DNA from 2 places in the Paenibacillus pseudetheri genome. Region 1 is predicted to be linked to the other one. Evidence: predicted binding sites of a transcription regulator. Region 1 holds the regulator's gene; the other holds the start of a gene.
The links. The regulator Rex, encoded in region 1, represses fermentation and respiration genes when NADH is low (regulators of the CRP and FNR family bind a similar motif). The targets are predictions, from matches to a motif close to TTGTGAAATATTTCACAA.

Region 1 (12,160 bases):
CAGCTCCCTTTCTAGTAATATATCTTTTTTGATTATATAACACACCTGTGTGTTTATCCAAAGTTTCATATCCAATTCAATGATCTAATGATCAGAAACACAAAAGGCTGTAACTTTGCAATCGCAGAAAGTCACAGCCTTTCAGTTATTCGTTTTGATCTTAGACTACCGTTTAAGCAGTCCATCAAAGGATTCTTGCGCCTTACGACGGATTGCTTCCTCATCTAACGTTACACATTGTCCATGTTTTACAACCTGTTTACCGTTCACCCATACATGCTCAACATCCTTGGCACTGGCAGAGTATACAGCATGAGACAACAGATCTGTGTGTGGTAGCAAATGCGGCTGGTCTATATCAATCGCGATAAAGTCCGCTTTCATGCCTGCAGCGAGTCTACCCACATCATTTAAAAAGATAGACTTTGCTCCATACTCCGTAGCTATACGCAGCGCTTCCGGAGCTGGAACAGCCGTCGGATCACCACTTACACCTTTATGGATGAGGGCTGCAAGACGCATCTCTTCAAACATATCCAGATTATTATTGCTTGCCGCACCATCTGTACCCAATGACACCTTCACACCAGCCTTTAGAAGATCCGTAACCCGAGCCACTCCACTAGCCAGTTTCAGATTACTTCCTGGGTTATGAGACACACCTACATCATGACGAGCCAGAATCTCGATCTCTTCATCATTCAAATGAACGCCATGAGCAACAATAGACGGACGTGTGAACATTCCAAGCTTCTCTAAATGCGCTACAGGCCGCAGTCCGTAATCCACCACATTCTGCTCCACTTCGCGTTTCGTCTCGGACATATGGGTATGCATTGGTAAATCCAAATCATGTGCCGCCTGTACAAACTTAACGAAGAAGTCCGGTGGGCAAGTATATGGGGCATGAGGCGAGATCATCGTCGTAATTCTGCCGTCAGCCTTACCATGCCAGTTGCGCGCAAAAGAAATCGCTTCCGCAAGCTTGTGATTCTGTACTTCCTCTGGACATAAGCCAATTACGCCTCTCATCAGTACGGAACGAATACCTGATAATTCGACTACCTCAGCTACTCGATCCATATGATCATACATATCCAGGAAGGTTGTAGTGCCACCTTTCAGCATTTCTAGTACTGATAAGGAGGTTCCCCAGTATACATCTTCTCCGGTGAATTTCTCTTCCATCGGCCACATCTTCTCTTGAAGCCACACCTGAAGTGCTAAATCATCTCCATAACCACGAAGCAATGACATTGCAGCATGGCCATGTGTATTTACCAGACCTGGCATAAACAGCAGACGACTGCCATCAACAATTTGCACACCATCTTCCATTAAAGGCTCTTCTTTTCCTATGTAAGTGATCAAATCATCTTCAATAGTCATATATCCACTCAGAACCGGCTCATCCGTTCCCGGAATAAGAAATCGCCCGCCCTTAATAATCGTTTTACTGCTCTTCATTTCCGCTTTCTTCCTTTCCGTCTTTCAAATAATAAGCAAGGCTTTGCAAATCCGTTGTAAAATCGGCAGCATGAACCCGGATATTCGGTGGTGTTTTTAGAATCATTGGTGCAAAATTCAAAATCGCCTCAATGCCAGACTCAATGAGAATATCAGCTACATTCTGCGCTTCTGAATCAGGCACTGTAATAATCCCAATTCGAATCCCTTGTTCACGAACCGTCTGACCAAGCTCCTCCATCGGTTGAACGGTAAGAGAGTTGATTTTCCGTCCTACCTTAGGTGCATAGGAGTCAAATATAGCGGTAATCTTCATAGTATCTTTCAAATAAGCATTGTAATTAGATAATGCATGTCCAAGGTTACCAGCACCTACTAGAGCCACATTCAATTGTTGATCCAGCTTCAGAATATGGCGGATTTTTTCAATAAGATAAGTTACGTCATACCCGATACCTTTTCGGCCAAAGTCTCCAAAATAAGCTAAATCTTTACGGATTTGAGCGGGATTTAAATCAAGTTTTTGTCCTAGTTCTTGTGAGGAAACGGTTAATATTTCACGTTTCTGGAGATCATTCAAGAAACGCAAGTACACAGGAAGTCTGCGAACAACGGCTTCTGATATTTTATCCGATTTCATAATTTACCTCCTAATTTAAGTAATATTCTGTTCAAATCCTATCAAAATTTCTGCACCTCGTCTCAATGAAGAGCGGTATTCTTATACCGCCCTTCATTGTAGAGTGATTAATAAGATCGATGACGTTCTTTTCAAGAAACGCCTCCGTCTTCCAACCACTCCGCTATACGAGGAACCATTTGATCCGTAAGCATATGCTCCATTTTCGGGCCAGGCAACGAATAGAGGAAATACTTCCCATAGTGAGATTCAATCACCCTTGTGTCATACACAATAACAATACCCCGATCTTGCGCTGTCCGTACCAGCCTTCCAAATCCTTGCTTAAAGCGAATAACCGCCTGAGGAACAGACAACTTCATGAACGGATTCTTTTTCTGGGCTTGTAATAACTCAGACTTTGCTTCCGCTAGGGGGTGGTTTGGCGGTTGAAATGGAAGCCTCACGATCGCCAAGCATGTTAATGCTTCACCTGGAATATCTACACCCTCCCAAAAGCTGCTTGTTCCTAACAGTACAGAGGCTGCACTATCCTGAAAACGGCGGATCAGCTTGCTACGGCTGCCCCCCTCCACGCCTTGACCTAGCACCGCGATCTCTTGTGAAGCCAGAGCCTCTTTCAGAGGATCGTAAACCTGACGTAGCATCTTGTAAGAAGTAAACAGGACAAGCATCCGCCCACGTGTTGTAATCGCTGCTTCTGCAAGTGACTGTACGAGTGTATCGACAAATCGGGCATCGCCCACACTACCCTTCACACTAGGGAAATCCCGGGGAATAACTAACAGCGCCTGCTCCCGATACTTAAAGGGAGAAGGCAGGAGTGATGTCATCAGACGCCCCTCTTCCGCAGCTTCATTAAGTCCGAGATTATCAATCATAAACTGGAAAGATTTGTCGACAGAGAGTGTCGCCGAAGTTAGCACGATACTTTTCTTCTTGTCGAAAAACAGCTCCTTAAGCTGAGTACTAACATCAACAGGAACGGCATACAGCTGTAGCGATTTACTACGATAATTCCCATTCGCCTCCAGCCAATATACTACATTCTCATCGTTTAATCCCATAAAAAACCGCACTTGCTCACGTATAGAAGCTAAATCCTTAAATAAGCCGCTAATATCGGTAACTAGACTATCTGAGGAAGATTGACCTTCTTGATCTCGCATCTCATTAAGCATTTTATCACCTTTACGGATAATTTCGCTTAATGTCAGATTCATAGTATTCTCTAGAGCAACCAATTCATCCCAATCTTTCGGTTTACGGGTAGGAAGTAGCCGCATGACTAACTGTCCAGCTTCTCCCGCCGCTGCATCGCTACGTTCCGGCAAGAGGCTGAATAGTTTATCACTAAGCAGATCCCAGGTTTCTTTTACGGTAAGCAGGTCCGGATAGATTCTATCGATCACTCCGCTCCATTCAGAAGCTTCCTCACTGCCTGATGACTGAAGCATTTGACGCAGCGTAGGAAGTTGGCCATTTCGACTATCCTTATAAAGACGCGATAGTGTATGCGCCACCGTGAAATGCTTCATATGCATGCCTAAATGCTTGCCAGCCACGTCCTCCAGATGGTGGGCCTCATCTATTACAAGATGTTCATAAGCCGGAAGTAGCTGGTGCCCAGCCTTAACATCTGCGAAAAGCTTAGAGTGGTTCGTAATGACCACGTCTGCAATACCAGCTTCATGCTTAGCCCGGTGATAATAACACTTACGGAACCAAGGACAGGAGCGACCCAGACAAGAATCGGTATCGCTTGCCACCGTCTCCCAGAAATCTCCGCCACGTCCACTTAGATTGAGCTCTTCGTCATCTCCTGATTCACTTTGTGTCAGCCAAACGATCATCTGAGCCGCAGTAAGCGCATCTTCCCTCGGACTTATAAAGTCTTTTTTATTAATTTTATGTTCGAACTTACGAAGACACAAATAATGCCCTCTGCCCTTAAAAATTGCAGCTTTAAATGGAAAAGGAACTACCTGTGTTAACAAAGGAATATCACGCTCACGCAATTGATCCTGCAGATTAATAGTATGAGTGCTGACCATGACTTTTTCACTTGTTCGTACGCTTTGGTATATGGCAGGCAATAAATAACCAAGGGATTTGCCGGTTCCTGTCCCTGCTTCGATCAATAAATGCTTATCTTCGGCAAGTGCCGTCATCACCTCATTGATCATAATATCCTGAGCTTCTCGGCTTTCATACTGTGGCAAAGTTTCTTTAAGTCGTTTCGTTACTTCATCCATATAATCTGTAAAAGATAAATTGTGTAGTGGATTCTCAGCATGCTCGTCTCGAGGTGGAGCTAATTCGTTCCAGTCTCCTACAGCAAGTGCTAATTGACGATAGAAAGTCAGATCACCTTCGGGCTGAAGCGTCTCCGCTTCCCGTTCACGCAGCAGACCATCAAAATACCAACCAAGATCACTATCCTCTTCCGTAAACAGCTCACAGAGTCTCTGGATCGTCAGCAGAGGCAAATCGTAGAGCTCCTCCAAACATTTCAGCAATACAAGAGCTGTTGCGAGTGCATCACTGTCTGCCTGATGCGGACGATCATGCGTCACTCCAAAATGTGCACTAACTGATCCTAGTTGATAGGATGTGAGGGAAGGAAAGCAGATTTTCAGAAAATCAATCGTATCTAAAATCCGCCCTTGAAATGGTAAATACCCACATCGGTCTAAAGCATTTTGCAAAAAATGGAAGTCGAATGCGACATTATGCCCTACAAGCACAACATCATCCAAGAGTGGGACAAGCTCCATCATCATCTCATCCAGCTCAGGTGCATCCTTTACATCATCGTCGGTAATCCCCGTTAGACCAGTTATAAAAGGAGGTATCGGCGTTCCGGGCTTGACGTAGGAACCATATACCCGGGAGATGGACCGGTCTTCTTCTATAATTGCAAGGCCAACCTGGATAATTTCACCCACGGATTGGGTTCCCGTTGTTTCAAAATCAAGCACGGCAAATTTCATTATAATTCTATTCCCTTTCAATTGAGACTCTTAATCAGCATAACAGAAGTTGCGAAAAAAGGCGATGCACACCACTGGTTCAGGGGATGCATCGCTTGAATGAAAATGCGGAATAATAAACCGTAAACGTAATAATTTACAATAATGAAACAAGCTGATTTCCGAAATGAAGCTTACCTCCTCGGCGGCGGCAAACCTCCAAATTAACGGTTGGTTCAGGAAGTGCCGGGTCAAGCTGCAAAGAAAGGCCAAACAGCTCCCGCGCTTCATTGAAACGTTCTTGAGAGGCCCTGATGCAACCTAAAGCGTTATAAACCATTGCCTTCAGCTTGGTTTCCCGTACCAAACCGAGCATATGGTTCAGATGACTCCAAGCAGCTTCCCCCTCCCCCTCCTGCAGGTAAGAGATGGCTAAATATAATCGAGCAGCCAGGCTATCCGGATATTGCACAATAACTTCCTTAAACTGTTCAATACATTTTCCAAACATCAGCAGCTTATAATACCCCTGACCTCTAACAAAAGTATCCATGCACAGCTCGGGTGCTTCCTGCTCTGGCACTTCCTCTTCAACCACAGTCGTAAAATCTACACTTTCACGAAAGTGACTTAGCTTCTCAGCAAAGGCCAGCCATTCATCCATCACTTTATCACTAAGTCGGTGCAGCATATTATAATTGCATAAAAGCTCATTCCGGCGGGCACCCTCCGCTGTAGGGTAATCTGTTACGATCTCCTGAAGCACCTTGTTCATTTCAGCAAACAAATGTTGAAACATGGGCTATCCCCCCTTACTGAAGATGAAATCAGTTCAGCTTGCCTGACTTCATTTTCTGCGAGAACGGGGTCTTTCATCCCTGCCATTCATTACATGGCGTAAGTCCATAATTTAAGCGATTGTAGCATGCAATTCATGATCAGCCAGCTTCACAGGTCTGTTGTTCTCATCCACGAATACCACCGTTGGCTTATGCGACTCCAGTTCTTCCGAAGACAGCATCGCATACGAAATAATAATTACTGTATCTCCCGGTTGAACAAGACGTGCAGCTGCACCATTTAGGCAGATCACACCACTGCCGCGAGGCCCTGGAATAACATAGGTTTCTAACCGTGAACCATTATTGTTATCCACGATCTGCACTTTTTCATTCTCAAGAATATCTGCCGCTTCCATTAAGTTCTCATCAATGGTAATACTTCCCACATAATTCAAATTCGCTTCTGTCACCGTCGCCCGGTGAATTTTGGATTTCATCATATGTCTAAACAAGAGCGGCAACCTCCTTTGGAATAAATACATTATTGTCAATTAAGCGCGTTCTGCCAAACTTCACGGCAAGCGCTATAATAATTTCCCCATTTACATCCGTTAATAAAACTTCGTTCTCTAAGCCTTCCAGATTAGGGAATGTCAGTATTTCCGCATAATCAATGACCGCCAAAGGTGAGCTGGATACAACCGATGTCAACAATTCCCGCACTTCAGCAACGGTTGTAACTTTTCCTTCTTCAATGGCCTGACGTGCTTCACGTAAGGAACGAGATAACACCAATGCTTGAGAACGTTCCTCCGGAGATAAGAATACGTTACGCGAGCTTAGTGCAAGTCCATCTCCTTCACGAACGATAGGGCAAGGCACAATTTCAACATTCATATTCAAATCGGATACCATTCGGCGGAGTACAGCTACTTGCTGAGCATCCTTTAACCCGAAGAAAGCATAATCTGGCTGCACGATATTGAATAGTTTATTAACAACTGTTGTTACGCCATTAAAATGCCCTGGACGCGAAGCCCCACAAAGTCGAGTGGTAAGCTCTGATACCGAGACAGTAGTCCGGGTAGGTTGTGGATACATTTCTTCCACACTGGGGATAAATACAATATCGACACCTTCGCGTTCCGCAAGCTCCAAATCACGCTCTTCATCGCGCGGATAGGAATCAAAATCCTCATTCGGTCCGAACTGCAGCGGGTTCACAAATATGCTCATGACGACCGTGTTGCTCATTTCTCCTGCCCGCCGAAGCAGACTGGCATGTCCTTCATGCAGGTATCCCATTGTTGGAACAAACCCAATCGGGGTATGCCCACCTTGTCTCATATATTCCAAGGCCTCGCGCAGTTGCTTAACGCTTCTGACGACTCTCATTTTATTCCCCATCCTTTCCGGCGCCGCCGTATAAAGATTCCAGAACGGTTTCATCCGCCTTAAAAACATGGCCTTCATCTGGGAACGAACGGTCCTTCACTTCTTGTACATATTGGCTGATACCCTCACGAATTACATTACCCACATCCGCGTAGGTTTTGACAAAACGTTTCTCACGGTAGGGTGAGGCATAACGTAGCAAATCATGGAAAACCAATACCTGACCGTCGCAATAACGGCCTGCACCAATTCCAATGGTCGGAATGCTCAGTGCCTCAGAAATCGCTTGTGCTACTTCTTCTGTCACCAGCTCCAGTACCACTGCAAAAGCACCTGCCGCTTCAAGGGCTTTAGCTTCATTCATCAGACGTTTTGCATCTTTGGCGTCCTTACCTTGAATGCGGTAGCCACCAATCATATTTACCGATTGTGGTGTAAGTCCAATATGCCCCAGCACAGGAACTCCCGCAGCTACAACCGCAGTAACAGTCTCACAAATTTCGAGACCGCCTTCCATTTTGACGGCATGAGCCCGCCCTTCCTGCATCAGTCTGCGCACACCCCGCAAGGTTTCATCTATACTTCCGTGGTAGGTCATAAATGGCATATCTGCCACAATGAATGTTTTTTGTGCGCCCCGAGTTACTGAACGAGTGTGGTAGACCATATCGTCAATCGTAACAGGTAAAGTTGTATCATATCCAAGTACCACATTTCCCAGGGAGTCACCCACCAGAATAAGATCGATACCGGCTTCTTCAGCAAGTAGAGCCGATGGGTAATCATAAGCAGTCAGCATGCTTAACCGCTCACCATCTGCTTTCATTTTTTTCATTTTCACAATATTAAGCGCTTGATTGTTTGCCATTTCTCTCTTCGTCCTCCTTTTTGAAATTACATCCCCGTAAAAATCGCAACAAAAAAACCTTTTAGCAACGATTTGCTAAAAAGGTCCGAAGGGCAAAAAAGAGTCACTCGCGATCGTCCCTTCTGTCTCGGTCCTTACGGCTCAGAGCAGAATCCAACGTAACCGTCTAACGCAGTTATGAAGGTGATTCCAATAATAAAACCATTATAAGTTCATAAGATCAAGAGTACAGTTCGCAAAACGATACCGCCTCTGCCCCATAGTATAACAAAAAGGACTCGGAAATACACGAAAAAAATATGACAAGGGATGATACCCTGTCATATAAAAAAAGATTTATAAAAGCTCGATTTCACCTGAGCATACGCTTGAAATCTCTCCTGCGCTGTTTTTAAGGATTAGTCCACCTAACTCATCCAGACCTACCACAATGCTTTCAGAGCGTCCCTGAGGGCTATTCAGAGCGATTTGGCGACCCAAAGTAACTGACATCGACTCCCACAGCTCTTTGATAGGTTTAAAACCTTGTTCCATGTATAGATTGTAATGCAGCTCTAACTCATTCAATACAGCTCTTACCAGCTCCGAACGGTCAATAGGGACACCGCCCCGCTGAATCCGAAGAGAAGTCGCTACTTCCTTCAGGTGATCAGGATAATCGTCTTCAGTCAAGTTCGCAGAAATTCCAATCCCGGCGATGCAATAATGAAGCTCTCCTTCTCTTAGCGAAGACTCGAGCAAAATTCCACATATCTTTCGACCGCCTGCAAGCAAATCATTTGGCCATTTAATCCCGGCGTCTACTCCAGTTACACGGCGAATTGCCTTACAGACAGCAACCCCAGCAAGCAGTGTTAACTGAGGAGTCTGTAACAAAGGTAAATTCGGACGCAATACAATACTCATCCAAATGCCTTTGCCACGAGGAGAAAACCATTTCCTACCCATTCGCCCTCTAGCACCGGTCTGTTCTTCAGCGATTACGGTTGTTCCTTCTGGCGCACCGTTTTCCGCCAATCGTTTGGCTTCCTCCTGAGTAGATACGACAGACTCTAGGAGCTGAACTCTGTCTAGCCAATTCGAATCAGAAGCTTCCTGCTTCAATCCGGTTAGCGACAGCGCTTTTTCATAGCTCATGTCCATCCATCCTTTTTGCTTCAAGCAGCAATTCTTGTTTATTGTTAAGAAGATCTCCCGAAGCAGTCGCCTGCAGAAGTGCACTCAGCATATTGCCAAGCCAAGGTCCTGGACGTTTCTCAAGCGCTTCCGCCAACTCATTGCCTGTAACAGCAAGCTCCGAGAGACTCTTCAATGGCATTTGTGCGATCCAGTCTCTTGCAGGCACCGCTGGGATTCTGTCAGCAGCGGGAAGGGCATCTGCTGGCAGGATCGCCAGCAGCGAGAGCCACCCTTCGGCGGCTTCCACGCCGAAGGTAAGCACGGCGGCGATCCAGCGCCGCCGCAGTAAATCCGTGCCGCCCGGTTCCCCCGGTGGCACTGCCTCCAGGGCAGCGGTCCAAGCTTCGCGGACCCGCAGCACCTGGACGACGCTGGTACGCGTCGTCCCAGAGAACGTCCATGCCCGCAGCAGCTCATCGGCCTCCTGGGCCGACTGCTTCAGGGCATGGAGGAGAAGCGCCCACCGCAGATGGGCGCTCTCCAGTTCCCCTATCCCGGCCGTTAAGGCGGCAGCAGCCGCCAGATCGGTTCCGTTCCAGGGGAACGGGGCTTTGCCGCGCGCTAGCAGCTCGCAGCGCGCTAGCATAGCAAGGCCGCGCCGAGGATGCGGCCCCTCTACGATACGGTCCAGCTCCGCGCGGACACGCTCCACAGCAATATGCGCCAGCTTATCTCGCTGGCGCAGTAGCCCCCTCCACGTATTCTTCGCGATGGAGAAATCTAACACCGATGCGAAACGAACGCAGCGAAGCATGCGAAGCGCATCCTCATCGAACCGTTCCTCTGCATCACCCACACAGCGGATCATACGGAGAGCTAGATCCTTCTCACCTCCGAAAGGATCAATCAAATCTCCACCCAGCCCACAGCATATCGCGTTAATCGTAAAATCACGACGGCGAAGATCTTCCTTCACATCGCTAACAAATTCAACATGGTCCGGACGGCGATGATCGACATAGCCGCTTTCAGTCCGGTATGTCGTCACCTCAAATCCATGCCCATCCTGAAGCACGGTGACCGTCCCATGTGCTAGCCCTGTCGGAATACTGCGTGCGAAGATGGCTATCACTTCCTCAGGCACTGCTGAAGTTGTAATATCCATATCATGCACTGGCCTACCCAATAGCTCATCGCGAATGCAACCTCCGACCCAAAAAGCCTCATGGCCGTTTTGAGTTAGCTCAGAAATTACATCTTCCGCCGCAAGAGCCATAGCTGATGGCGCCATTTTCCATTTCATTACGAACTCCTTACCCCCTGACTGTATCCAGTCTAGGTACCTTGCGCCCGAGCACACGGTAATATATATCCTCATACTGACTTGTAATCGAATCCTTACAGAAATCTTTGCAGGCCGTTTCCAGACAAGCTTGTCTGAACTGCTCCACCATACGATCATCCGATAGGAGTTTGATTGCATATTTCGCCATAGTTTCTGTATCACCAATTGGAGCAATGAATCCTGTCTTGCCATGTTCTATGAGCTCCGGAATGCCTCCGGTTTGGGAACCTATAGTCGGAACGCCACAGGCCATCGCTTCCAGGGCGACCAGACCAAAGCTTTCCTTCTCAGAAGGTAACAGAAGAAGATCAGCCAACGATATAACTTGAGCAATCTCATCCTGTCTTCCTAAGAAGCGGACTTTATCATCCAGACCCATTTCACTGATCTTAGCTTGAATCTTAGGAAGATCTGGCCCTTCACCAACAAGAAGCAGGCGTGAAGGGTTTTCACGATTCACTTTAGCAAAGATATCGACAACATCGCTTACCCTTTTAACTGGGCGGAAGTTACTGATGTGCATCAAGATCTTCTCCTCAGGAGAAGCAAAATCTTCTCGCAGATTCGATACATCCCGAGGATAATAGACACGATGATCAACGAAATTATAAGTAAGGTCGATCTCGCGCGTGATATCCAGCACCTCTCGTGTTTCTCTAATGAGATCCTTCGATACGGCTGTTACGGCATCACTTTCATTAATTCCAAGACGGATTAGATCTTTTAGCGATTCATCCTGTCCAAGTACCGTAATATCAGTGCCATGCAAAGTCGTTACAACTTTTATATCATTACCAAGCATCTGCTTAGCAAGGAAAGCACAAACAGCATGCGGAACGGCGTAATGAACATGAAACAGATCTAAATTCTGCATTTTGGCAACCTGAGCCATCTTCGTAGCAAGTGCTAAATCATAAGGAGGATATTTAAATACATAATAATCATTAACCTCTACCTCATGGTAAAATATATTTTTCTGGAATTTTCCTAACCGAAACGGAATGCTGTGTGTAATAAAATGAACTTCATGTCCCTTCTCGGCCAAGAGTTTTCCTAATTCAGTCGCTACTACGCCTGAGCCGCCAAGAGACGGATAACAAGTGATGCCTATTTTCAAACGATCCATATTCCGTCCCCTTCTATACCTTATATAGTCTGATCCCCTGCAGTGAACAGATCTACTGCATAAGGAACTTTTGTTGCAAACCCTTCCGCATAGGGAATGAGTCTCCGCTGTCCAAGCAACATGTCTCTGGAACGAACACGTTCAATGTAACCTTCTGTTAGCGGTGTGGATACAGCATCGGCACCGAGCGGCATGGTGAACTGGGAACGATAGCAGGACAACGCCTGCTCCTTCATCCCATATTGTTTAGTTACATCTACAATAAGATCTGTACGTCCTAGATCATTTATAAAATAAAAAAACAGCTGTGGAGCCGGAACTGCCGGCTTGTCCGGCATATATTTTCGTAGTTTAGCATTAAAAACAGCCTCTTCTACCAGCTTACTGCACGCAATATGATCCGGATGACGATCTTCCCAATAAGGAGCAAAAACAATCGCAGGAGC
Region 2 (12,160 bases), on a different contig from region 1:
TGCGGATTCATCCAGTGCTGGAGAGAGTGCTGAGAACGGTATATTATTGTGAGGAAAGCCAAGGGGGAAAATACTTCGCCAAAGGATTGCGAACAACTGACTCTTGCACACGATGTTTGAAATGTGTTAGAAGCTGTCCAACTTCTAATATTACCAACAGCCAAGATGGGATTATATTCAGTCAAAATTGCTTATTATGTATGCGTTGTGTTTATTCTTGTCCTCAGAAGGCGATCCAAGCGACACGGCTTAAGGCTAGCGTAGTAGACCCCTATACTGGAGGCCCAAAACTTCATAAACTAATGAAGGATTCTGAGAATGATGGAAGGTTTGTAACTCCAAAGTCCAAGGGCTACTACAAGCATTTCATTAAATACTTGGAGGATTGAATGATGAATCTGTTTCAGATAGGATCGAAACCGTTGGGGACCGAACGAATCACAGCATTTTTAGAGGATAATTATGTGAGTATCGGCTACCCCGGAATAGGAGATTTGGAGAACATCAGTATGGAGAAAATAAATGATCGGTTGCTTCGTACTTACAAATTCAGTGAGCTGGAGCTTACAGAACATATGCAAGCCATTCAACTATTCGTACATACGATGCAGGATGGCGATTATGTGCTGGTGTGTGATGGAGATTGGGTACATCTGGGTGATCTTGGAGATTATTTTTACAATGAATTATTTGACACGCCAGACATCGGTACATGCCATCGGCGTGGTGTAACTTGGCTGAAAAGTCTTCCTATAACCGATCTAAACGCAGGGGTAAAAGAGTTTCTTAGCGATAGTGGAGTGGTTAAACAGTATAAGGGACCGATGCCTAGTGCTCGTGTGGATCTGTGGATTACAGGTTCTTCTGATTCAGAGCAAACGGTGAGTAATCGAGAGCATGTGGATGAAGAGACATTAACAATGGCGCTTGATATTTTGAAAGAAGCACTTGTCAGTGAGGATGCCGAACGACGGGAACGAGCAGCAATTGCAATTCTTCAGTATGCTAAGTAGTCGAGAAAGGTTTCAGATCCACATCCATCCTCATAACAAAAGCGTTCCATCCGTGATGCAAAAATCGGATGGAACACTTTTGTCATATCTATCGGTATCTTTCAATTACCCTTAGATAAATTCAACGAATTCATTGACCGGCTTACGATAGCCACGTGGTCTGATTTTATGTTTCTTATCTTTGCCGATAGTGATCAGCATAACAGGTACCATATGATCGGGGAGATTTAAAGTAGCTTGAATGGATTCCGGATCAAAGCCGATCATCGGGCAGGTATCCCAGCCTTTATCTTTGGCAATCAACATGAAGTGCATGGCGGAAAGGGAGGCATTCCGTATAGCTTCATCTCTTTGAAAAGCATCATTTTCTGCGTAAGCATTGTTAATTGTTTCTATCTCTGCATCATAATCCTCTTGGCTCATCGCCCCTAAAGCTTTAAGTCCACCGTAGATTTCTGGAGCTTTCAGATAAGCATGTTTATCTCCGAGTACTACAATTACCGCTGAGGCGGAGTGTATTTTATATTGACCGTAAGCCGCCTTACGAATCTCTTCTTTTAAATTCTCATTAGAAACCACTTTATAATTGGTATGTTGAAGATTATAAGCCGATGGCGCCAATCTGGCGTAAGAGAACATTTCCTCTAGTTCATTCTGAGGTATCTTCACCCCTTCAACAAAATTCATAGCAGACCTGCGGGATTCAATTAAATCTGTAAAAGTGCTCATGAGTTATTCCTCCATAATGTGTATGTATTTGCTTGTTAATTATAAATAAGTGACATTTATAAATAAACTAACTATTTGTTACTAACTCAAAATAGCACAGTTAATTATATTCGTCAATGATTAAATTCACTTCATGTAGCTTCAGCCTTCTAAGTCCTTCGAGTGTTCGAAGAATAAATCCTATGTTGTAAAATATTGGGATGTAAATTAGGATATTAGGATAAGAAAAATTAAAATTGCTTCTATTAATGAAAGGGTGGGAATGTTGAACGATACTAGAGAGCAGTTGATAATAGACCTGCAAAGAATTGAAGAGAACGATTACGAGCTTAGAAGTGGGGAGCAATTAAGGGATTATGTGAAGCTGATGCTTGAGTATATAGGAGATCCACAGCCGATGCTACGAGATGACTTGATCTATTCCACCTTTTACAAATGGATTAACGAGAAACAATGGTTTAGTGATGTGGAGCTTCGTGAACTACTTTTGATTCTCCTTGACGAGAAGCATTTGTTCTATCACATTGGCAGTAAAGAAGATCAGGCTGTGTTCACAAGAACATTTTCTGTGCTGGTCGTTGCGCTGATTCTTCAGCGGCATAGGGAACGGGCTTTTTTAGATAGCGCTGAGTTTAAAAATGTGAAGGAAGCTCTGATTAGATATTATGAGGAAGAACAGGATTTACGAGGATTTATGCCAGAAGAAGGCTGGGCACACGCTGCAGCCCATGGCGCAGATGCCTTGGATGAACTGGTACGGTGCTCAGATAGTGATGCTGCAATCCGGGAAGAGGTTTTGGCAGTCATCCAAAGGATGCTTTACAACGATCAGTACATATTTAGTGACGAAGAAGATGAACGGATCGCTACGATTGTAGCTACAATGATAGATCATCATTTACTTCCACAACAATCTATTGCCGACTGGATCCGCAACTTGGAGCAATGTGGAGGGTGGCCGAGAAGCCGCGGCCAGTACGTTGCTCGTGTGAACACTAAAAATTTCGTTCGTTCTCTGTATTTTAGATTGCTACCAATAAAGAACAATCCGGCAATGGTCGAGGCTTTATTGAAAGCGGAGATGAATTTGAATAAATTTACACAATAAGCATTTAATCATCTATGCGTGTATAAATAATATCGAAAATTATGACTAATTTATTTTAATGTAATAAAAATCACAAAACTTTGGAAAAATTCAAAAACTTTGTGACATTTATAACTTGATAAGTGCTATAATAGAAATATGGCGTTATAAGTTATTATTTTTAAATACTATTAAGCAGCAAAGCTTATTTGCAGAGGAGATTCGGATATGTCAGAAACAATCACTCAAACACAACCTGAACAAGAATCACCAAAATTAGCTGTCACTCAAGAACAAATGAATGTTCTGGAGCAGCTATTGAAGCCTGAAGTTCAGGAGTCGTTAACTGTCTTAGTGGAACAGTTGCCAAAATTAACAGAGCTTGTCGGCGTGCTCACAAAGTCATATGACTTTGTTCAAACTGTCGCTGCGGATGAAGTCTTGAAAAGTGATACGGTAAGTGCAATTAAAGAACTTGCTGAACCAGTGGTGCATTCGGCGAAGAATATGGCAGCTACAGTGATCGAAGCGCAAGATCGTGCGAATGAAAGCAAAGAAGTGATCGGTGTATTTGGTCTTATGAAAATGATGAAAGATCCACAAGCACAGAAACTTTTCCGTTTTGTAAATGCTTATCTTCAAGTTGCCGGCGAACGCAGTCAACAGAAATAATATTTTTTATATCTCATTCGTAAGGACGGAGGAAACATCATGTCTAAACATATTGTCATTCTAGGAGCGGGTTATGGTGGTCTACTAAGCGCCTTAACTGTACGCAAATACCTGAAGAAAGACGAAGCTAAAATTACAGTCGTTAATCAATATCCTACTCATCAAATTATTACAGAATTGCATCGTCTTGCAGCGGGTAGTGTTGCAGAAGGTGCTGTTGCTATGCCACTAGCTAAGCTTTTTGCAGGTAAAGATATCGACCTGAAAATTGCAAAGGTGAATTCTTTTTCTGTTGAGAACAAACAAATTACACTATCTGATGGTGTGACATTGTCCTACGATGCTTTAGTTGTGGGTCTTGGAAGCACTACGGCTTATTTTGGCATTCCAGGTCTTGAGCAATACAGCATGGTATTGAAATCGGCAGCAGATGCTAACAGAATTCATCGTCATATTGATGAGCGTATCCGTGAATATGCGAAGTCTAAAAATCCAGCGGATGCAAGCATCCTAATCGGTGGCGGTGGCTTAACAGGTGTTGAACTTGTTGGTGAAATCGCTGATGTGTTGCCAACGCTCACTAAGAAATATGGCGTGGATCCTAAAGAAATCAAACTGATGCTGGTTGAAGCAGGTCCTAAGATTCTACCAGTATTGCCAGATGCACTGATCGAACGCGCAGTGGCAAGCTTAGAAAAACGTGGTGTTCAATTCTTGACAGGTCTACCTGTTACGAATGTTGCGGATAATGTCATTGACTTGAAAGACGGTCAAAAAATTGTTGCTAACACCTTCGTATGGACTGGCGGCGTACAAGGAAATCCACTGATTGGTGAGTCCGGTCTTGAAGTGAACCGTGGTCGTGCAACGGTAAATGAATTCTTGCAATCCACATCACACAAAGACGTATTCGTTGCTGGCGACAGCGCCGTTGTTTTTGCCGAAGATGGTCGTCCATATCCACCAACTGCACAGATCGCTTGGCAAATGGGCGAATTGATCGGGTACAATCTTTATGCATACTTGAAGGATAAATCATTTGAATCCTTTAGTCCGATCAATTCAGGAACGCTTGCGAGCTTAGGTCGTAAAGACGGTGTAGCCATCGTTGGTGCTAGCTCAACTCCGCTAAAAGGATTACCTGCAACCTTGATGAAGGAAGCAAGTAATATTCGTTACTTGTCTCATATTAAAGGGTTGTTTAGCTTAGCATATTAATTTTATTACTTGGAAAACCTGCTCAGATTTGAGCGGGTTTTTTGTTGATCTCTAGTGGTTTCTACCATGAATTGTCAATGGTTGTCCTAGTACGTAGTATTCATTTTTGATATAATAGATTGGCTAATATTAACAGAGGAAATAGGGGAGGATTACGTGATGTTATTCCGGCAAAACGATGTCATTCTGTTTCAAGGCGACAGTATAACGGATTGTGGTCGCAATTATGAAGATGCTTCATCGCTTGGTGTAGGCTATGCATTGATGATCGCCGCTCGTCTGGGGCATTTATATCCTGAGAAGAATCTTACGTTCTATAATCGTGGAATTAGTGGAAACCGTGCAGTAGATTTGCAGGAACGCTGGGAGAAGGATTGCCTGAATCTGAAGCCGACTTGGGTATCCATATATATTGGGATTAACGACACTTGGCGCCGCTTTGATTCTGGTCAGGAAACAACGCCTGAACAATTTGAAGCTGCGTATCGTGACCTGATCGAACGCACGCAACATTCGCTCGCTGCAAAATTAGTCTTAATCGAGCCATTCGTGTTGCCTGTCCCTGAAGATCGTAAAACCTGGCGCAAGGATCTGGACCCTAAAATTCACATCGTTCGTGAACTGGCACGTGAATATGGTGCAACCCTTGTACCGCTGGATGGCCTGTTTGCTGCGGCATCCGTGAAAGCAGAACCTGCTTATTGGGCTCCGGATGGAGTACATCCATCACCTGCGGGCCATGCACTTATTGCAGATGCTTGGCTTAAGACGGTAGGTGCAATTAAAGCTTAATCTTCTGATCATATCACTACATATTTACTTGATTCTATAAGACTAGAACCACTCATTAAAGGAGCAGGTTGTAGTCTTTTTTTAAAATATAAGAATTTATATGTTCCATGCTATAAATTATCCTTATATTTCTCGCTCAAACACTTGCCGTCCTTATAGGGACGCCGAAGACGTTTATGCTTGTAACGGTTCGGAAAGTTGATTTCTTTATATTTATCGACGCTGTTATAATTGGGTTATGTTTCTTTTCTTTTCTTGGAGGCGGTTTGCATTAGGCATTTACTGTGTGTTGTATCTTTGTTAGTAGTTACGCTGTTAAGCGGATGTAAGAATGATGTTGGATTCATCAATGCTAGGTGGATCACCGGAGTGTCATTAACCTCAGTAACAACTAATGATCAGAATCAAGCTGACCATTCAGGACATTCCGAGACCCTTATGCTGAAGGACTCTAATCTGATTAAGACGCTTGCGGAGGCTATGAACAAGAGCAATAAATTATTGGGAGAGCTGGATTGGGCTCCTGAATTTAGAATGAATCTTGTTTATGGTGATGGTTACTCGAAGGATTATTACATAGCAATAGGTGATGAACCCGGCTATAAAGGAGTTTTTACTACAGCTGAGAATGGTGGTCAGGGCTACTCTATTCCGGTGAAAAATTCGGATCAATTAAGGAAACTCATTTTTGGGACAGCAGATCAGGCGAACATAGAACAGACGGAGTCGCTGGAGTCTTCTGTTAAGGTTACAGGGCCAGTAACGATATCATATAATGACCTCTCACCGGTAACTACTAGAGCCGTATTCTTGAATCTGCAGCTTTTAGATGGAACAAAGGGGTATTCGATAAAGCTTGATAAAGTCGATGATCATAGCTTCAAGAGAAGTTATTACGATAATGTTGCGGGTAAACGGATAGAAAATATTTTTCAGTGGGATGGAAGAAGTTAGACAAGTGATTCATACCAGAAGTGAGAGGAATGTGTGATAGATGATCAGTGATACCATACAAGATTTAGAAGGGCTAAAAGCGATAGGGAAAGTGGTAGGACATACCATCGCCGAGATGAAAAAGAAAGTAACTCCAGGTATGACAACAGCGGAGCTTGATAAGATTGGAGCTGGAATTCTAGCGGAATTCGGAGCATCCTCAGCCCCAATGAAAACGTATAATTTTCCAGGCAGCACCTGCATCAGTGTGAATGAAGAGGTTGCTCACGGGATTCCTGGTCCTAGAGTGATTAAAGCTGGTGATTTGATCAATATTGATGTATCTGCTGAGCTAAATGGTTATTATGGGGACGCTGGAGTTTCTTTTCAATTGCCACCTTATAATGAGGACATTCTTCGTCTATGCCAGAGTGCAGAGGAAACTATGATGAGCGTGATCAATCATTTGAGAGCAGGGATGAAGGTCAATGAGATTGGCAGAATGATGGAACTTGAAGCTCGGAAACGTGGCTATAGAGTAGTACGTAATCTGTGCAGCCACGGGATTGGCAAATCACTGCATGAGAAGCCTTTTGAAATCTTACCTTTCTACAATCCAAGAGTGACTACAGTATTAAAAGAGGGACAGGTGATTACGGTTGAGCCCTTCCTTTCTACTGGAGCAGACTACGTGGAGCAGCAGTCGGATGGATGGACACTGAGCGTTGTAGATAATGGCCGGGTAGCACAGTTTGAACATACGATCATTGTGACGAAAGGTGAGCCTATTATCCTAACCAAGCCATAAAGAGGAGAGTGCGAATTTGAAAATCGCCTTTGTACTTTTTAACGGGATTACGTTCTTGGGTTTTGCGGGGTTCTATGATGTTATTTATCGATTGGGGCAATTTGAAATCTGCAAAGAGTTGTCTTGGGATATATGTGCAGCGTCGGAGGAAGTAACGGATGAGTTAGGTTTCACAGTTAAAGCTGGAAAAGTGCTGCCAGAGCTTTCGGAGTATGACATGGTATTTGTACCTGGAGGAATGGGGACGCGGAAACTTCGTTATGATCTACTACCCATCCATCTGCCTATGAATTACTAAAACCTTACTGTGAAGAAGTTGTGAAGACCCGTATTGTGCATGATGGTAATGTGATTACAGGTGGTGGAGTTTCCACTTCCATTGATCTGGGGTTATATCTGATTTCACACTTGGCTGGAGAAGCAGCGATGAATTCGGTAAAAAAGCAGATTGATTATCCATACGAGATGCAGGGGATTGTTCAAATCTAAAGGTAAATACCGGAGGGACCAGAGATGGCTGGACAAAAAATGACGATTATGCTGTTTCAGCAATGGGTAAGCGATAAGGAGCAGTGGGTACAGCTTAGAAATTTGCTGATGAAGGAGAGCAATCTTCCTGGGCCGCGAGTGAATTTGGAGCTCTCAGGAAATTTCGCCAAACATTTTGCTCATCCTAAACTAACAGAAACAGACTGGGAGTTTCTTAATTCATGGGCTAATCTTACAGAGGCAGAAGCTGGGGTGAATGATCCCCGTGAGTTTCTGCCGTTTTGTGCGGTTAGAGCGTTGGGTGCTTATTACAGCTACGCTAAAGAAGATCAGCAAGTTATGATTCAGAGCATCATTAAGACAGCTATGAACGACTCTAGGTGGAGGATGCGTGAAGCGTCTGCTATGGCGCTGCAAAGTATAGGGGAGGATGGCTTTGCCCTTGTCAGGCAGCTGATCGACATGTGGGAGGAGGGTGCGAATGGGTTTGAACAACGAGCTTTTGTAGCAGCGTTAGCGCATCCTCCTCTTTTAAAAAAGAAAGAGAATACGCTTTATTGTCTTCAGTTGGCTACTCGAATCATGGAGAGTATGGGGAGTGGGGAAGTACAATATGAGGACGCTGAGCATTTTCGTGTATTATCTAAGGGACTTGAATACAGCTTAAGTGTATTTATGGCGAGTGAACCTGAAGCGGGTTTTGCCATGCTGGAGAAATTCGCTAAAAGCCCTGATAACCGAATTATTAAGATTGTGAAGAGTAATCTTGGTAAGTCGCGTTTGAGTAAAAAGTATGCTCTACAAGTTGCTGAGATCCTTAAGAGTTTGACAATACAGGAGAGAACATGAGGATCAGCTCTCCATTGAAATTATGAAGTGTAGTTTTACATGCATTTAACATGCCACTTATGCTTAAGTGATATAACAGAAGGAACTAGGTGAAAAGGTGGCTGTTAGATGAAACTAAGTAAAGAGGAAAAATCATGGATTTTATATGACTGTGGAAATTCGGCTTATTCGATGGCGGTTACAACGGCTTTACTTCCCATTGTTTTTGGGATGTTTTCGAATGTTAACAGCAGCATGGATTTGGGGTATTTTAATTCCATAGCGAGTATTCTGGTGGCCGTCCTTAGCCCGATTTTAGGGACGATGGCAGATTATAAAGATAAGAAAAAACGCTTCTTCATATTTTTCTCATTGATCGGCGTGATAGCTACTGCTTCGCTGGCATTCGTTGCACCTGCGAGTGGGCAGTGGCAGTTATTGATTGTATTTTATATTTTGTCAGTCATAGGTTTTGCCGGGGCCAATATTTTTTATGACTCTTTTCTGGTGGATGTAACCACGGATGAAAGGATGGATAAGGTATCCTCAAAAGGGTTTGCTTATGGATATATCGCCAGCGTTATTCCATTCGGTATCAGCCTACTGCTGATTCTGTTTATGGGGATGGATAAATCGATCGGCTATCAGATTGGATTTATAATCACTGCCCTTTGGTGGGGACTGCTGACCATGCCTATGATCAAGGATGTGCAGCAAAGATATTACATAGAACCTGAACCAAAACCGATCATTAATAGCTTCAAAAGACTGGGAGACACGTTTAAAAATGTAAGACAGCATAAAGTAGTATTTGTATTCTTGATCGCCTACTTTCTCTATATTGATGGGGTAGATACGATTATTAAAATGGTAGTGCCATATGCCACATCGGTACTGGGTGCGGATGCTTTTGATACCTTCACTTTACTGGGGATCTTATTAGTTATCCAGATCATCGCATTTCCATGTGCTATCTTGTACGGTAATCTCGCCAAAAAATACTCAGCTAGAACGATGATCATCGTGGGGATTTTTACATATATTATTTCTTGTATCGCGGCTTACTTTATTACTTCAGTGTGGCATATATTTATTCTGGGAGCTCTAATTGGTTCCGCCCAGGGAGGGATTCAGGCACTCAGCAGATCTTATTATGCGAAGATTATTCCTAAGGAAAAATCCAATGAATTCTTTGGGTTTTACAATATTTTTGGCAAGTTTGCGGCGATTGTTGGCCCTGCTGTAATGTCTTTAACAACTACCTTAACAGGCAATGCTAAATTTAGTATTTTAGCGATTATCCCACTATTTATTATTGGATTCTTCGTATTTATAACTTTACCAAAAGAGCAGCTAGAACAAGATGATCCGAAGGGACTTATCCTATGAAGTCAAGCAAAGAACAAACGGCAATGGCTAAACATCTGATTGTTATCTCTTACGATGCCTTTTCAGAAGACCAATGGGAAATGGCCAGCCGTCTTCCAAACTTATCGAAATTGATTAAGAGCGGAGCGCATAGTAATCAATTAAAAAGTGTATATCCCACGCTCACTTATGTGGTGCACACTACGATAGCAACCGGTGTATATCCGGATAAGCATGGTATCCACCATAACAATCCATTTCAGCCGTTTGTGAAGGAAAAGGAGCAAAGCTGGTTCTGGTTTCGAAATGCGGTAAAGGTGCCCACGATTTACGATGCTGCGCGTGAGCATAACATGAGTACCGCTGGGATCCTCTGGCCGGTATCAGGGAAATCCTCAATCCAATACAATATTCCTGAAATTAGAGCCATCAACAACGAAAATCAGGCACTGAAGGTGTTAAAAAGCGGGAGTCCGCTATATTGCATCGAGATGGAGCTGAAATACGGGCGGATTCGAAAAGGGATTGAGCAGCCCTATCTGGATGACTTCACGACTAAGTGTGCGATAGAAACGATTAAGCGTAAAAAGCCTAATCTTCTTATGATGCATTTGATTGATCTGGATGACGCCAAGCATGTTTACGGCACTGACAGCGATGAAGTGAAGCGGGTAATCACACGTATGGATAAGCGGTTAGGTGATATTATACAAGCAGTGGATGAAGCCGGGATAAAGGATGACACGGTTTTTTTAGTTTTGGGTGACCATGGCCAGTTCAATGTTCGGTACAAAGTGCATTTGAACAACCTTTTGCGGGAAAAAGGGTTGATCTATGAAGAGAACGGCGAAATGAAGTGGAGAGCTTACTTTCAGTGCGGGGGCGGAGCCGCTTATCTGCATATCAAACAAGGTGATGAAGAAGCTGAACAATTAGCATTAGCTGCGATTCGGGAGGATATGAGAGATGGCGCTTCTGGCATAGAGGAATTGTATACTAGAGAGCAGCTGAATCAACTTCATGTAGGCCCATCTACTAAATATATGCTTGAAGCTAGGAGTGGCTATTGTTTCGATGAGAGCATGGATGAACCTGCGATTGTTGATTTGGACAAACAAGGGATTAAATATGCTACGCATGGCTACTCTCCCGATAAAGAGGATTATAGATGCAACTTGGTGATCTCAGGGAATAAGGTGAAAAGTGATTTTCCCTTAGGGAATCTCAATATGGTAGATATAGCTCCTACGATGGCAAAGATTTTAGGGATTGATTTTAATCCTTGTGACGGAAGACCTTTAGATGAAATTTTCATTTACTAAAGCAAGCTGTGAGAAAAGCATTCATAATTACTAGATAACGCGTTGGTAGAGAAGAGCCGTACTCTCGCCAGCGCGTTATTTGTTTACCTAGAAGGAGGAGGAGGGCTTGTACTTGGTATAGATTGATTATAGATAAAGTCGGAATACTTACTGGAGCTATAACCATATACAATGGAATTAATATGGATTAAGAGGAGAATTGGATATGGATGCTGATATTAGACAAAAAATTTTAAATAAAAATGACAGACTTATTTGTATGGTTATTGAACGTGCTAAGAGAGACTTTCCTGATGACATTGCAATCATTGGGCTTACAGGTTCTTTCAGTACCGGAGATTTCCATGAAAAAAGCGATCTTGATCTAATCATAATTAATAACACGGCCCAAGGCTGGGGGATATCTTCGTGTTTTATTTTGGAGGATGTTGGCTACGACCTATATTGTACGCCATGGGAAACAAGGATAGAAGATCAAGCGAATCTTGAGAGCCCGATGATTTCGAGTCTGATAGATTTAGAGCTGTTATATTGTGCGAAGCCCGAATATCTGGAAAAGCTAAATTTATATAAACAGAGAGCACTCGATGCGTTGGCAAAGCCTATAGGGAGTGAATGTATTAGTAGAGCGAAAAAGAATATAGACATAGCAAAACAAGAATATACGAATACATTACTTTCTGAAGATATCGGAGCAGTGAGATATGCATCATGCGAAGTTGTATACAATTTGGTAAATGCTCTAACACATTTGAACAATACCTATTTTAAAAGGGGACTTAAGAGATACCTGGAGGAAATAGCTACGTATCGTTATGTTCCTGATGATTTTGAAAATATATATATGGCTGTGATCGATGCGAAGACTATCGTTGAAATCAGAAGTGCATCATATAGATTT

Region 2: a site for Rex is predicted at 2,909-2,926, ahead of L1028_RS10830 (helical membrane plugin domain-containing protein). Genes of this name have one in related genera too.

What each region holds. Positions count from the first base shown of each region.
Region 1 is NZ_CAKMAB010000004.1:94,716-106,875, reverse strand. Features, by position in the region: gene L1028_RS04930 (amidohydrolase) at 166-1,467, opposite strand; gene L1028_RS04925 (redox-sensing transcriptional repressor Rex) at 1,454-2,107, opposite strand; gene dinG (ATP-dependent DNA helicase DinG) at 2,239-5,100, opposite strand; gene L1028_RS04915 (tetratricopeptide repeat protein) at 5,237-5,878, opposite strand; gene panD (aspartate 1-decarboxylase) at 5,990-6,373, opposite strand; gene panC (pantoate--beta-alanine ligase) at 6,366-7,208, opposite strand; gene panB (3-methyl-2-oxobutanoate hydroxymethyltransferase) at 7,258-8,124, opposite strand; gene L1028_RS04895 (biotin--[acetyl-CoA-carboxylase] ligase) at 8,461-9,261, opposite strand; gene L1028_RS04890 (CCA tRNA nucleotidyltransferase) at 9,251-10,546, opposite strand; gene bshA (N-acetyl-alpha-D-glucosaminyl L-malate synthase BshA) at 10,557-11,714, opposite strand; gene bshB1 (bacillithiol biosynthesis deacetylase BshB1) at 11,735-12,160, opposite strand, start outside.
Region 2 is NZ_CAKMAB010000009.1:81,364-93,523, reverse strand. Features, by position in the region: gene L1028_RS10850 (EFR1 family ferrodoxin) at 1-389, shown strand, start outside; gene L1028_RS10845 (hypothetical protein) at 390-1,013, shown strand; gene L1028_RS10840 (nitroreductase family protein) at 1,125-1,742, opposite strand; gene L1028_RS10835 (DUF2785 domain-containing protein) at 2,008-2,850, shown strand; gene L1028_RS10830 (helical membrane plugin domain-containing protein) at 3,058-3,501, shown strand; gene L1028_RS10825 (NAD(P)/FAD-dependent oxidoreductase) at 3,541-4,719, shown strand; gene L1028_RS10820 (SGNH/GDSL hydrolase family protein) at 4,879-5,511, shown strand; gene L1028_RS10815 (YhfM domain-containing protein) at 5,881-6,465, shown strand; gene map (type I methionyl aminopeptidase) at 6,506-7,252, shown strand; partial or broken gene L1028_RS31660 (type 1 glutamine amidotransferase family protein) at 7,269-7,741, shown strand; gene L1028_RS10800 (hypothetical protein) at 7,766-8,590, shown strand; gene L1028_RS10795 (MFS transporter) at 8,699-9,958, shown strand; gene L1028_RS10790 (alkaline phosphatase family protein) at 9,955-11,259, shown strand; gene L1028_RS10785 (nucleotidyltransferase domain-containing protein) at 11,465-12,160, shown strand, end outside.